2 regions of the Arthrobacter sp. NPDC080031 genome follow, and region 2 is predicted to be linked to the other one. Evidence: riboswitches for the same ligand, from Rfam matches in the RefSeq annotation. Region 2 holds a riboswitch; the other holds the start of a gene.
What was found. Region 2 has a riboswitch for thiamine pyrophosphate ahead of thiO (glycine oxidase ThiO). Riboswitches for the same ligand answer to the same signal wherever they lie in the genome.
Positions count from the first base shown of each region.

Region 1 (7,211 bases), on a different contig from region 2:
CTTGCGTGCGCGCTTCCGAAGGAGTGTGGGCCGGCCGGGCTAGCCCCCGACGGCGGTGGGCCAGTCCGCGGGACCGGGCCCGCCGGCGTCGTACTCTTCGAGCGGTACGGAACCCTTGGCCCAGGCCTTGATCACGGGCTCGATGATCCGCCAGCATTCGACGGCGGTGTCGCCCCGGACTGAGAGCAGGGGATCGCCGGTAATGATGCCTTCCAACACTTCTCCGTAGGGCAGCAGATCGGAAGCATTCAACTCCGCGTTGAGTGTCACGCGATTGAGCGTGAAGATGTTTCCGGGACCGTTGACGTCGACGTCGAGCTGCAGGGTGTCAGGACCGAACCCGATGCGCAGCTGGTTGGGGGAGTCCACGCCCTCGAACCCGGACGGCAGGTGTGGAACGGGCCGGAAGGTGACAATGGCCTCTTTCCGCGCGGCACCCAACGCCTTTCCCGAACGCAGGATGAAGGGGACGCCTTTCCAGCGCCAAGTGTCGATTCCCACTTCGACTTCCGCGAGTGTCTCCGTTTCCCGGGCAGGGTCCACGCCCGCTTCCGCGACATAGTCCGGCACGTCCCGGTCGCCGATCCGGCCGGCTGTGTACCGCGCCCGTCGGGTGGACTTCTTGTAGGGTGCGCTGATGCTGCTCGCACGCAGCACCGTTGAAATCGCGTCGCGGAGATCGCGCTCGCCGATGCTGGAGGGCGGATCGATGGCCAGCAGCGCCATGATGTGGAGCAAATGGCTCTGGATCATGTCCTTGAGGGCGCCGGCGCCGTCGTAGTAGCGCGCACGCCCCTCGAGTGCGAGGTCTTCGTCGAAGATGATCTCGACCTTCTCGATGTGGTCCCGGTTCCACACCGGCTCCAGGAAGCTGTTGGCGAAGCGCAGGCCCAGGATGTTGAACACGGTGGCCTTGCCAAGGAAGTGGTCCACGCGGTGGATGTGGTCTTCCGGGACCAACGCGGCGAGGGTCTTGTTGAGTTCGCGGGCGGATTCGGCACTGGATCCGAAGGGTTTCTCCATCACCAGGCTTGTTCCGGGAGGAAGTTGCGCGGCGGTGAGGACCTCGCAGGCCTTCTGGCTGATGTGCGGGGGCAAAGCGAAATAAACGGCGATCGGTGCTTCGAGCCCGGCCAGGAGCGTGGCGAGCTGGCCGTCCGCCGTGACATCCACTTGATGATATTCGGTACTTTTCTCCAAGTCCGCGATTGCTTTCCTGCCCGCGGCACCTGCATCCTTGGCGGCCGCCTCGAAGGCGCCGCGCACGCGTTTTGTCCACTGCTCTGGCGTCCACGGGTCGGAGCCTGCTCCGACAAGCTTCAGGCCGTCCGCGAGGCCGTTGGCCACGAGCCTGGCCAGGCCCGGCAACAGCAATCGGCCCGTCAGATCTCCGGAGGCGCCTAGGATGAGCAACGTATTTACTGTTGTTTTGCTGGTCACTGTGCCAGCATGCCATCTTGCAGGCGCGTCTTGGTACCCTAGATAGTCGAGTCCCTCAGTTGAGTCAGATTTGTTTGGGGCAGGAATCGTCAAGATATTGGTGCGTCGGAACGGCCGCCATCCGTAGACCATTGAAAGAAGTGCACGGCGCGTGTTCAATTCACTCTCTGACCGGTTGACAGCAACCTTCAAGAATCTCCGTGGCAAGGGCCGCCTCACGGAGGCCGACGTCGACGCCACCGTCCGGGAGATCCGGCGCGCCCTTCTGGACGCCGACGTTGCCGTTCCCGTGGTCCGCGAGTTCACCGGCCGCATCCGTGAACGTGCCCTGGGCGCCGAGGTTTCCGCGGCCCTGAACCCGAGCCAGCAGATCGTCAAGATCGTCAACGAGGAACTCCAGGAGATCCTCGGCGGCGAGACCCGACGCATCCGCTTGGCGAAGACCGGCCCCACCATCATCATGCTCGCCGGCCTGCAGGGTGCGGGTAAGACCACCCTCGCGGGCAAGCTTGCCAAGTGGCTCAAGGCCCAGGGCCACAGCCCCGTGCTGGTTGCCGCCGACCTCCAGCGTCCCAACGCCGTGACGCAGCTCCAGATTGTCGGCGAACGCGCCGGCGTGCCCGTCTTCGCGCCGCACCCGGGCACCACCTCGGATCTGGACGTTCCCACGGGCGACCCGGTCGCCGTCGCACGCGCCGGCGTCGAGGAAGCCCGCCAGAAGCTGCACGACGTCGTGATCGTGGACACCGCGGGCCGCCTCGGCGTCGACGCCGAAATGATGGACCAGGCGCGCCGCATCCGCCAGGCGATCATCCCGAACGAAGTGCTGTTCGTGATCGACTCCATGATCGGCCAGGACGCCGTCAACACGGCGGTTGCCTTCGATGAAGGCGTCAACTTCACGGGCGTCGTGTTGTCAAAGCTCGACGGCGACGCCCGCGGTGGTGCCGCCCTCTCGGTAGCGTCGGTCACCGGGAAGCCGGTCATGTTCGCCTCCACCGGCGAAGGCCTCGATGACTTCGAACTGTTCCACCCCGACCGCATGGCTTCCCGCATCCTCGATATGGGTGACGTTCTTACCCTGATCGAGCAGGCCGAGAAGAACTGGGACAAGGATGAAGCCGCCCGGATGGCGAAGAAGTTCGCCGACCAGGAAGACTTCACCCTGGACGATTTCCTCGCCCAGATGCAGCAGATCCGCAACATGGGCTCCATGAAGAAGATGCTCATGATGATGCCGGGTGCGCAGAACATCCGCCAGCAACTGGAGCAGTTCGACGAGCGCGAAATCGATCGCGTCGAGGCGATTGTCCGCTCCATGACCCCGCACGAGCGTTTGGCTCCGAAGATCATCAACGGTTCCCGTCGCGCCCGCATCGCCCGTGGTTCCGGTGTCCACGTCTCCGAGGTCAACGGCCTCCTGGAGCGTTTCGCGCAGGCCCAGAAGATGATGAAGAAGCTGGCCCAGGGCGGCGGCATGCCCGGGATGCCTGGCATTCCCGGCCTCGGTGGCGGCGGTTCCCGGAAGGCAAGCAAGAACGCGCCCAAGAAGAAGGCCCGTTCCGGAAACCCCGCCAAGGCGGCCCAGGAACTGCGCGACGCCGAGAACAAGCGGGCGAAAGCCGTCCCCACGGGCGCGGCATTCGGTCAGGGTGCCGGCGACTTCGACCCCTCAAAGCTGAACCTGCCCAAGGGCTTCGAGAAGTTCCTCGGCGGCAAGTAACCGCCCCACCCAACTGACTGGCAATACATGTCGTTTTGAGGGCTCAGAACGACAACAACTGCCAGTTAGTTGGGTTGTCAGCCCCGTGCCATAGGCTGGGGGAATGCAAAAACAGCGGGTTGTGTTCGTCCACGGAGCCGGTACATTCGGCGCTGCCGCTTGGCCGAAACAACACGGCATGGCGTTGAAGTACGACGCGCTGTTCCTGAAACGCCACGGTTTTGATGCGCAGGCCGAGCCTCTGGAATCCGACGTTGCCGCCGATGTGGACATTATCCTGGAGTGCCTTGGGGGACGGGAGCCTGCCTCATCCTCCGGCCACGCGCGCGGAGGCCATGTCGTAGCGCACTCCCAAGGCGCGATTTCAGCCATGTTGGCCGCGGTGGAGCGGCCGGACCTGGTCCGGTCCCTCGTGCTGGTGGAACCCGCTTGTCTTTCATTGACGGCCGAGTTGCCCGCCACCGCGGCTTACCGGGCACTCATGGAGCCGCTGTTCCGGATCCGGCACGAACTCAGCGATGACGATTACCAACGCGAATTCGTCCGCCGGGCGTTTTCCTCGGAGGCGGCCGTCCTCAGCACCCCGGAGGCCCGGCGTACCGCTCGGCGCCTGCGGCTCCAGGCTCCGCCGTGGGAAGCGCCGCTGCATATTGTGCCGGGGGTACCCACGCTTGTCCTGACCGGTGGTTGGGAACCCCTTTACGAAGAGATCGCCGGCTACTTGCAGGAAACCGGCGCCCTCCACCGCGTTGCGGCTGGAGGACACCGGCCTCATGACTCAGTTGAAGGAGACCGGATCATCCGTTCCTTCATCGCGGACGTCAGCCGCGCCGGATCAGTCCAGGCTTCCTGATCAGTTCAGGCTTCCTGATCAGCTCAGGCTTCCTGACCTCGTTCCGGGCTTTCCTGCGGGAACCTCGAGCTCGGGCAAGTAGACCTTGCCGCCCGATGCCAGGAACTCCTCGCTCTTTTCGCGCATCCCGCTGTACATTTGCGCAATGGCCGCCTGGGAATCCGCGGAGCCGTATTCGTCGCGTATGTCCTGGCTGATGCGCATGGAGCAGAATTTCGGTCCGCACATGGAACAGAAATGCGCCGTTTTGGCCGGTTCTGCCGGGAGCGTCTCATCGTGGAACGATTCCGCGGTAACCGGATCCAATGACAGCGCGAACTGGTCACGCCAGCGGAACTCGAAGCGGGCCTTGGACAGGGCATCGTCGCGTTCGTGGGCGCCGGGGTGTCCTTTGGCAAGGTCAGCGGCGTGGGCGGCGATTTTGTACGTGATTACGCCGGTCTTGACGTCGTCCTTGTTCGGCAGGCCCAGGTGTTCCTTCGGGGTGACGTAGCAGAGCATCGCGGTTCCGTAGCGTGCGATCTCCGTGGCGCCAATGGCGGAGGTGATGTGGTCGTAGCCCGGAGCAATGTCGGTCACGAGCGGGCCGAGCGTGTAGAACGGAGCGCCGTCGCACAGCTCCTGCTGGCGCTCGACGTTCTCGCGGACGAGGTGGAACGGGATGTGCCCGGGGCCCTCGACCATGACCTGCACGTCGTACTTCCACGCCCGCTTCGTGAGTTCCGCGAGCGTGTCGAGCTCGGCGAACTGCGCGGCGTCGTTGGCGTCCGCCGTCGCTCCCGGGCGCAAGCCGTCGCCGAGGGAGAACGCGACGTCGTACTTGGCGAAGATTTCGCAGAGTTCGTCGAAGTGGGTGTACAGGAAGTTTTCTTCGTGGTGCGCCAGGCACCAGCCCGCCATGATGGAGCCGCCGCGGGAAACAATGCCCGTCACGCGGTTGGCGGTGAGCGGCACATAGCGAAGCAACACGCCGGCGTGGATGGTCATGTAGTCCACGCCCTGTTCGCACTGTTCAATGACGGTGTCGCGGAAGATCTCCCAGTTGAGCTTGTTGGCTTCACCGTTGACCTTCTCGAGGGCCTGGTAAATGGGCACGGTGCCGATCGGCACAGGGGAGTTGCGGATGATCCATTCGCGGGTGGTGTGGATGTCGTCACCCGTGGACAGGTCCATCACGGTGTCCGCGCCCCATTGCGTGGCCCACTGCAGCTTGTCCACTTCTTCGGCGATGGAGCTGGTGACGGCGGAGTTGCCGATGTTGGCGTTGATCTTCACGAGGAAGGCCTTGCCAATGATCATCGGTTCGGATTCGGGGTGGTTGATGTTGTTGGGAATGATGGCCCGGCCGGCGGCCACTTCGCTGCGGACCAGTTCAACATCGCAGTTCTCGCGAAGTGCCACGAACTGCATTTCGGGCGTCACGATCCCCTGCTTGGCATAGTGCATCTGTGTCACGGTCTTGCCGTCGACGGCGCGGCGGGGCACCGGCTGTGCGCCCTTCCACTCAGCGGAGGCGGCGCCGCGGCGCACGGCCGACTTGCCGTCGTCGAGCAGGTTCCGTTCGCGGCCGCTGTATGCCTCGGTGTCGCCGCGGGCCTCGATCCACTCGCTGCGGAATGGCTCGAGGCCAACCACCGGATCACTTCCCGGCCCTGCGGTGCGGTACACCTGGAAAGGCGCGTTGGCCTGGCCGTTGGGGGATGGTTCCAGGGCGATTTCCGTGACGGGGACCCGGATTCCCGTCTTCGTGTCTTCCAGGAACGCGAGGGAATGCGACTTGAGGGATTGGGTCACCTCTTGCGCCGATCCGATTTGGGTAGGGCTCAGCTGTGTTTCTTTGGTGCTCAAAGGATTACTCACTTCCTTCGCCGGCATTACCCGGACAGGTTCAACGGTCGCAGGCTGCGTCAGCCCGATCTCAGCCCTTGCAAGGGCCCCCGTGTGGTCGTAGACGAAGCTACCACAGCTGTTGGTAACCGGGAGAGATGTGACCGAGGACGAATGTGACCGGGCCGGGATCGGCGTCGGCGTTTAAGGTGGAATCATGGCGGAAATCATCGAGTTCAGCGGCGCTGTCCTCACGGGACCGAAAGAAGAACGGCGCGGCCTCTGGTCGGTCGACGGACGGTTGACCTTTTTGCCGCCCGCTGCGGCGCCCGACGTCGTCCTGGACGGATGGGTGATGCCAGGCCTGGTGGATGCGCATTGCCATGTTGGCTTGGGCAAGGGCGGAGCGGTGGACGATGAGACCGCCCGGTTGCAGGCGGCGGCCGACCGGAACGCCGGCACGCTCTTGATCCGCGACGCCGGATCCGCAAGCGACACGCGCTGGCTGCAGCGCCGGACGGACATGCCCAGGATCATCCGCGCAGGCAGGCACATTGCCAGGCAACGCCGGTACATCCCCGGACTGGCCGAAGAAGTCGAGCCGGAGGACCTGGTGGAGGCGGTGCGCAAGCAGGCGCGGTCCGGAGACGGCTGGGTCAAGATCGTAGGGGACTGGATCGACCGTTCCGCCGGGGATCTCGGCCCGTCCTTTCCGGCCGCCATCGTCAAGGACGCGATCGCGGCAGCACATGCCGAGGGAGCCAGGGTGACCGCCCATTGTTTCGCTGAACGGACCATCGACGACATGCTCGACGCCGGCATCGACTGCATCGAGCATGCCACCGGCCTGTTGCCGCATCACATTCCCAGGCTCCTGGACCAAGGTGTGCCGATCGTCCCCACCCTCATCAACATTGCGACCTTTCCGGACATTGCGAAGCAGGCGGAAGCGAAGTTCCCGCGTTACGCCGCCCACATGACCAGGCTGTGGGAACGCAGGCATGAACGCGTCGGCGAGGCATTCGACGCCGGAGTTCGGGTGTATGCCGGAACCGACGCCGGAAGCGTCATCAAGCACGGCCGGATCGGCGAGGAAATCCTGGAGCTGCACCGTGCAGGCCTTCCGGCTGCCGCTGCCCTCGATGCCGCCTGCTGGTCCGCCCGCGAGTGGCTGGGTGCCGACGGCATCAGCGAAGGCGCCAGTGCCGACGTCGTGCTCTACCCAGAGGATCCCCGGGCGTCCCTTGAGGTGGTGCTGAATCCGCGATGCACCGTGCTGAGGGGGCATATTTCAGGAAGTGCCGGGCATTAGGAATAAATTGAAGCTTCAAGTAATTTAGATGTATAGAGGTTGCCGAAGGGCGGCGC
Region 1 is NZ_JBFBLA010000001.1:217,678-224,888, reverse strand. It holds gene AB0323_RS01030 (glucose-6-phosphate dehydrogenase) at 40-1,440, opposite strand; gene ffh (signal recognition particle protein) at 1,592-3,163, shown strand; gene AB0323_RS01020 (alpha/beta hydrolase) at 3,267-4,016, shown strand; gene thiC (phosphomethylpyrimidine synthase ThiC) at 4,035-5,864, opposite strand; TPP riboswitch at 5,860-5,967, opposite strand; gene AB0323_RS01010 (amidohydrolase family protein) at 6,061-7,155, shown strand.
Region 1: linked by a shared signal. The riboswitch ahead of thiC (phosphomethylpyrimidine synthase ThiC) and the one ahead of thiO (glycine oxidase ThiO) in region 2 are both predicted to bind thiamine pyrophosphate.

Region 2 (7,211 bases):
CCAATCTGCTCGGGGAGAACCTGACGTCCCCCGAGGTCCTGGCCCGCATCGAGGAACTGGGCACGGGGAGTTCGGTGGTCCGCTAGCCAGGGTAGAAAGCGGCCTTGCCGTCCAGGCGCTTCCGCATCACTTCGATGGCCGGGGCGTTCTGGTCCACGCACACGAACTTGCGCTCGAGTTTCGCCGCGACCGAACCGAGCGTGCCTGAGCCTGCGAAGAAGTCGAGGCACCAGTCTCCCGGCCGGCTGGACGCGGTGACGATCCGCCGGACCAGGCCTTCGGGCTTTTGCGTCGGATAGCCGGTCTTTTCCCGGCCGGTCGGGGAAACGATGGTGTGCCACCAAACGTCCGTGGGAAGCTTCCCAAGCTCCCTTTTGGCCGGCGTCACGAGACCCGGCGCCATGTACGGCTCACGGTCGACCTCGGCGTTGTCGAAGTGGTACTTCGCAGGGTTCTTGACGTACACGAGGATGTTGTCGTGCTTGGTGGGCCAGCGGTTCTTGGCGCGTGCGCCGTAGTCGTAGGCCCAGATGATCTCATTCAGGAAACACTCCCTGCCGAAGATCGAGTCCAGCATGACCTTGGCGTAGTGCACTTCGCGGTAGTCCAGATGCAGGTACAGGGTGCCGTCGTCGGCGAGCAGCCGCCAGGCCTCCACGAGCCGGGGTTCCAGGAAGGACCAGTAGTCGCTGAAAGCGTCGTCGTATTTGTGCAGGGCGCCCTTGATGGTGTCATAGGAGCGTCCCTTGAAGCCGACGCGGTCGCCGTCGCCGTCGGCGTTGCGGACCATGCGCGTTTCCTGGCGGCTCTGGACCCGGCCCGTATTGAAGGGCGGGTCCACGTAAATCAGTGTGAAGGCGCCGTCCGGCAGCGTCGGGAGGAAATCCGCGTTGTCCGCGTGAACCACCAAATTGCTGCCGTCCGGCGCCCAAACAATGTCAGTCATCGAGGCCGTTAAGCCTCGGTGCTCTCACCGGATCCACCGGAAGCGGACACCACTTCGCCGTTGCGGCGGCGGGTGCGGGAACGGCGTGCGCGGGACGGCTTGTCCGCGCCCTCGCCGGACTGTGCCTGCCCGGATTGGGGCTCGGCAGACTGAACTGAACCTTCAGCGGGGGCTGCGTCGCCTTCGGAGGTACGACGGCGGCGGGTGCGGTTGCGTGCGCCCTCACCGTCTCCTTCGCGGGACGGAGCGTCGCCTGACCTGGGAGCGCGGCGTGCGCCTTCACGGCCGCCATCACGCCCGCCGTCGCGGCCCGTGCGTCCACGCCCGGAATCGCCGCCGGAACGGGAGTTCTTCTTGCCCGTCTCGCCCAGGTCTTCCAGGACCTCGGCGTCGACGCCCGCGAGGGTGCGCTTGTCGCGGGGCAGGCGGCCCTTGGTGCCTGCGGGGATGTCCAGTTCCTCGAAAAGGTGCGGCGACGAGGAGTAGGTTTCCACGGGCTCCGGGTAGCTCAGGCCCAGCGCCTTGTTGATCAGGCCCCAGCGCGGCATGTCGTCCCAATCGACGAACGTCACGGCCGTGCCCTTGTTGCCTGCGCGGCCGGTGCGGCCAACGCGGTGCAAGTAGATCTTTTCGTCTTCGACGCACTGGTAGTTGATCACGTGCGTGACGTCATCGACGTCGATGCCGCGGGCCGCGACGTCAGTGGCCACGAGGACGTCCACCTTGTTGTTGCGGAAGGCCCGGAGTGCCTGCTCGCGGGCGCCCTGGCCAAGGTCACCGTGGATGGCGGCGGCCGCGAAGCCGCGGTCCACGAGTTCTTCGGCAACCTTGGCCGCGGTGCGCTTGGTCTTGGTGAAGATGATGGTCCGGCCGCGGCCGCGGGCCTGGAGGATGCGGGCGACGACCTCGACCTTGTCCATGCTGTGGGCACGGTAGATGAGCTGCCGGATGTCCCGCTTGGTCAGGCCTTCGTCGTCAGGGTCGGCGGCACGGATGTGCGTGGGCTGCGTCATGTAACGGCGGGCCATGGCGATGACCGGGCCGGGCATGGTGGCCGAGAAGAGGAGGGTCTGGCGGACGGCGGGTGTGCCGGCAATCAGGGTTTCGACGTCGGGAAGGAAGCCGAGGTCGAGCATCTCGTCCGCTTCGTCGAGAATCACCATGCGAACGTTCTTCAGGTTCAGGTGCTTCTGCTTGTAGAGGTCGATCAAACGGCCGGGCGTGCCCACAACAACCTCGACGCCCTTTTGCAGGGCTTCGATCTGGGGCTCGTAGGCGCGGCCGCCATAGATGGTGGCGATGCGGGCGTTCCGCTTCCGGGATGCCGTCTGCAGGTCGTTGGCAACCTGAACGGCGAGTTCGCGGGTAGGAACAATCACGAGGGCCTGGGGTGCACCCGGGACAGCGAGCTTGTCGTGGCCGGCGTCGCCGGGTCCAACGACGCGCTGCAGCGCCGGAATGCCGAAACCGAGGGTCTTTCCGGTACCGGTCTTGGCCTGGCCGATGATGTCGTGACCGCCCAGCGCGACCGGGAGGGTCATGGCCTGGATGGGAAACGGGTGGGTGATTCCGGCGTCGGCGAGGGATTCAACGATGTCGGCGCGGACGTTGTAGTCGGCGAAGGTCTTTTCTGCGATCTCGTGGGGTGTCTCGTCCGAGGAAATGGTTTCCTCGGGTTCGATCGTTTCGGTTCCGTCTGTCAGAACTTCATGGGTGTGCAATTCACTCACAGTGGAGTTTTCCTTATTCATTTGGGCTGCGCTGCGTGCTCAACGGTTGTGGCAGGGCCGTTCCGGAGCACGGATGGGCGCAAGCAAATCCAGTGGAAGCCGATCGCGGGCTATCTAAATACTGGCACTGGGGACCAGCTGGTGTATCTCAAGATCGCGTAGGGGCGGGCTTGTTGATGTCAAAAAATTAACTGAATCAACGACCGGGCATCCATTACTACTCACCCAGTCTAGCGTCTGGGGGCGATAATCCCCGGATCGCGGCTCCGGCCCTGCGGACGGAATGCGCTAGGGGAGCAGTTCGAAGGTGATTTGGCGGGTGGCAATGTCCGCGTCGAGCAGTTTCACGCGGACCTTCGTGCCCGACTCCATTTCGCCGTCGCAACGGGCGGTGACCGCGGGCTCGGCGATCTGGACGATGCCGTAAGGGCCGTGCGGGGTTCCGTTCCCATTGCCATTGCCGTTGTTGCCGTTGGTGCTGTTCCCGTTGCCGTTTCCGTTGTTCCTGGCCGGTTTCGATCCGGAAATCACGACCGCGTCGAATTCCTGTCCGATGTGGTTGACAAGGAGCGCTGCCTCGACGGTGTCCAGGGCGAGGCGCTCCATTTTGGCGGCAAGCTGGTCGGATGACGCCATGATCTCGGGCAGGCTCGGCAAAGCATGCCGGGCCCATGCAGGGATCTCTGTTCCATTGCTCAACGCTTCGCAGATGACCAGCACGAAACGATCGACAAGGCGGCGCAACGGCGCGGTGGTGTGGGCATACGGAGCCCCGATGGCTGACTGCATGACGCTTCCGGGCACCTCGCCGTCGAAAGGCGTGTAGCCGGCACCACGGAAAAGCAGCCCCGCTGAATGGAGGATGGCGAGTTGCCGCGGGTCCTTTGCGTCGAGGGTCCGCAGGTACTCTCCATAGCTGGTCCCCTCGGTCCAGGGCTTCCCGAGTGCCCCGGTTTGCCGTTTGAAATGGAGCAGCGAGCGCTCATCGGGGGCGGGCATGGTACGCAGGATTCCCACTTTGCCGTCGAGCATCAACTGGGCGGCGGCCATCCCGGTCATGAGCGAAATCTGGGCGTTCCAATCCTCCACCGGCAGCGAGGGAGCGGCGACGATCCTGTACCCCTCGCCGTCGGGCAGTTGGACGATTTCCTGCTCGGGCATGTTCAGGCTGGCTCCGCCGCGGCGGCGTTCGAGTTCCACCCGCTTGAGCCCGACTTCCTTGAGCAGTTGCAGGACGGGATCAGCCGTTCCGGAATCGATCGCCCGCTGCACGCCCTTGTAGTCGAGCTTGGCGCGGCTTCGTATGCTCGCCCGACGCACGGAGACCGTGCGGAACTCCGCCTCGGCATCGAGTTCGAAGTCCCACACGAACGCGCCGCACGTCTGGCCGGCCAGCAAGCTCCCGGCATGCTCGCTGATGATCTCGGGGTGCAGCGGTATGCGGCCGTCCGGGGCATAGTACGTTTGCCCGCGGCGGCGCGTCTCGGCGTCGAGCGCGCCTCCCGGGGGCACAAAGGAGGGCACATCGGAGATGGCGTAGAGAACCCTGTAACCATCACCGGACCGGTCAATGAAGAGGGCCTGGTCGAGATCCGTGGAAGAGGCCGGGTCGATCGTGATGAACGGAACGTCCGTGCAGTCCTGCTCCGGCAGGGTGTGTCCGGAAACCGCGGCTTCGGCGTCCCGCAGCGCTTCAGCGGGATAACCTGCGGGCAGCTCGAGTTCAGTCCGAAGCGCCGCCAGCGCTTCCGCGAGCCGGTTCGACGTTTCACTGACATTCGGGGCTAACCGCTGATGTGACACGAAAGTCAGGGTAACTCCAAAATCTTCCGGAGTCTCGCTAGGCCGCCGCTGCGTCCAAGGCAGCCAGGAGTGCCCGGGCCGCCGCCGTCGGATCCTCCGCCTCAGTGATGGCGCGGACCACCACGATGCGGCTCGCGCCGGCCCGCACGACCTCTTCCACGTTGCTGAGATCGATGCCGCCGATCGCAAACCAGGGGAGCACAACCCCGCCGACGGTCTCTTCGTCTGCCTGCTTCACCGCGTTGGCGGCGTACTTCACCAGATCGAGCCCGACGGCGGAACGTCCCGGCTTGGTGGGCGTGGCCCACACGGGCCCGACGCAGAAGTAGTCCAGGCCGCTGCGGCCCGGCGACGCCGCGATGGCTGCGTCAATCTGATCCGGCGTGTGCGTGGAGAGGCCGATGATGGTGCGGTCGTGGAGCAGCTTGCGGGCCGAGCGCAGCGGAATGTCCTTTTGGCCGATATGGAACACCGGTGCGCTGGAGAGGGACGCCACGTCCGCGCGGTCGTTGACTGCCCAGAGACGGCCATGACGGTGCGCAACGGATTGCAGTATCTCCAGGAGTTCCAGTTCCTCGGCCGCTTCAATCGTCTTGTCACGCAGTTGGATGATGTCCACGCCGCCCTCGAATGCGGCATCGACAAACTGCTCAAAATCACCCTGTTGCTTCCGGGCGTCGGTGCAGAGGTACAGGCGGGCGGTGGTGTGGACATCGTGCGGGGTCATGGAAACAGAGTAGTTCCTCTAAACTGGGCTGGTACCGCGGGAGCCGCGGCGGCAGTCACAATCGCCGCGCGGCTGAGAGGGCTTCAGCGCCGACCGCTTGACCTGATCCGGCTAGTACCGGCGTAGGGAAGGACTCCATGGACGAAGTAAACACCCAGCACGGACCCCTGCACGCGGACGTGGCGGTGATCGGGGGCGGTGTCATTGGCCTCGGCATCGCGTGGGAAGCCCGCCGGGTCGGCCGCTCGGTGGTCCTGATCGATCCCGCACCGGCGAGCGGCGCCACCTTCGCGGCGGCGGGCATGTTGGCGCCCGTCAGCGAACTGCATTACCAGGAAGAGGACCTCCTGGAGCTCATGCTCGAATCGTCGGCATTGTGGCCGGACTTCGAACGCAATGTGACCGGCTCACGCGGCGGACGCGGCACGGGTTACCGTACGACGCCAACCCTCGCCGTCGGTGCCGACGCTGCGGACCGCCGGGCGCTCGCCGACCTCCGGGATGTCCAGCTGGCCAACGGCCTGGTGGTGGAATCCGTGCCGCTGCGCGAAGCCCGGGAGCGTGAGCCGCTGTTGAGCCCGCAGATTTCCTGTGCCTTCGACATCCCAGGCGACCACCAAGTGGATCCGCGCCGGCTTTCGGCTGCGATTCTCGGCGCGCTTGCAGACCACCTGCCCGGCGATTCCAGCTGGATCGCAGGGGCCGAGGGCGGTTTTGCGGTCCGGGACACCGCGGCTGGCCTCTTGTGGGAGGGCGGGCGCGTCGTCGGGGTTGTGCTCGACTCAGGCATCGAAGTGCACGCCACCGAAACAGTGGTAGCCAACGGACTTGATACCGCGCGCTTGAACGGCCTGCCGGATGGATTGTCGCTCCCGCTGCGTCCGGTGTACGGCGACATTCTGCGGCTGCGCGTCCCGGAGCAGCTGCAACCCCTTGTCACCGCCACGGTCCGTGGGATCGTGCGCGGAGTGCCCGTGTACATCGTCCCCCGCGACGACGGGACCGTGGTGATCGGCGCGACTCAACGCGAAGACGGCTTGTCGGAGTCCGGGGGAACGGCCAACCCGGTCTCAGCTGGCGGCGTGTACCAATTGCTCCGCGACGCCCAGGTACTTGTCCCGGCCGTGGCCGAACTGGAACTCCTGGAAGCAACTGCCCGTGCGCGTCCGGGCACTCCGGACAATGCGCCGCTGCTGGGCCGGGTCGGCAGTGAGGGTGGCGGGGACACGGCCGTGCCCGGCCTCATCGTAGCCAGCGGCTTCTTCCGCCATGGCGTGCTCCTCACCCCGGCAGCGGCGAAAATCTGCGTCGGACTCATGGACGGCACCGTCGATCCCCGGTGGAACAAATTTCGCCCGGACCGCTTCTCCCGTCCGCTGGCAGCGGCACGGGCCTCCACAGCCGGCCCATCTGCCGGTACCTCAAATCCCCTCCCGAAGGACCACGCATGAACATCAAATTGAACGGCGAAGACCACACACTGAGTGACGACGCTTCGGTCACCACCCTCGTCAGCCACATCACGGGACGGGCCGTGGACCCCAGCGGCCAGGCGGCCGACGGACGCAAGATCGGCGTCGCCGTCGCACGCAATTCCGAAGTGGTGCCGCGCAGCCAGTGGGCTGCCACCGCGCTCGCAGAGGGCGACGAACTCGAAATCGTTACCGCAGTACAAGGAGGCTGAACGATGACCACAGCAAGCACCCAAGCAGCAAGCACCCGAACCGACCTCCTGATGATCGACGGCGTCGAGTTCGGCTCGCGCCTCATCATGGGGACCGGGGGAGCCCCGAGCCTGGACGGGCTGGGGGCAGCCTTGCTGGCTTCCGGCACCGAACTCACCACCGTTGCCATGCGGAGGTACTCCCCGACGGAAACAGGTTCGCTGTTCCAGTTGCTCGTTGACCATGGCATCCGTGTCCTGCCCAACACCGCTGGCTGTTTCACTGCCAAGGACGCTGTCATGACGGCCGAGCTTGCCCGGGAGGCCTTGGAAACGGATTGG
Region 2 is NZ_JBFBLA010000006.1:188,942-196,152, reverse strand. It holds gene AB0323_RS07280 (PHP domain-containing protein) at 1-86, shown strand, start outside; gene AB0323_RS07275 (DNA methyltransferase) at 83-946, opposite strand; gene AB0323_RS07270 (DEAD/DEAH box helicase) at 955-2,676, opposite strand; gene AB0323_RS07265 (RNB domain-containing ribonuclease) at 2,965-4,479, opposite strand; gene thiE (thiamine phosphate synthase) at 4,517-5,206, opposite strand; TPP riboswitch at 5,233-5,352, shown strand; gene thiO (glycine oxidase ThiO) at 5,344-6,657, shown strand; gene thiS (sulfur carrier protein ThiS) at 6,654-6,890, shown strand; gene AB0323_RS07245 (thiazole synthase) at 6,894-7,211, shown strand, end outside.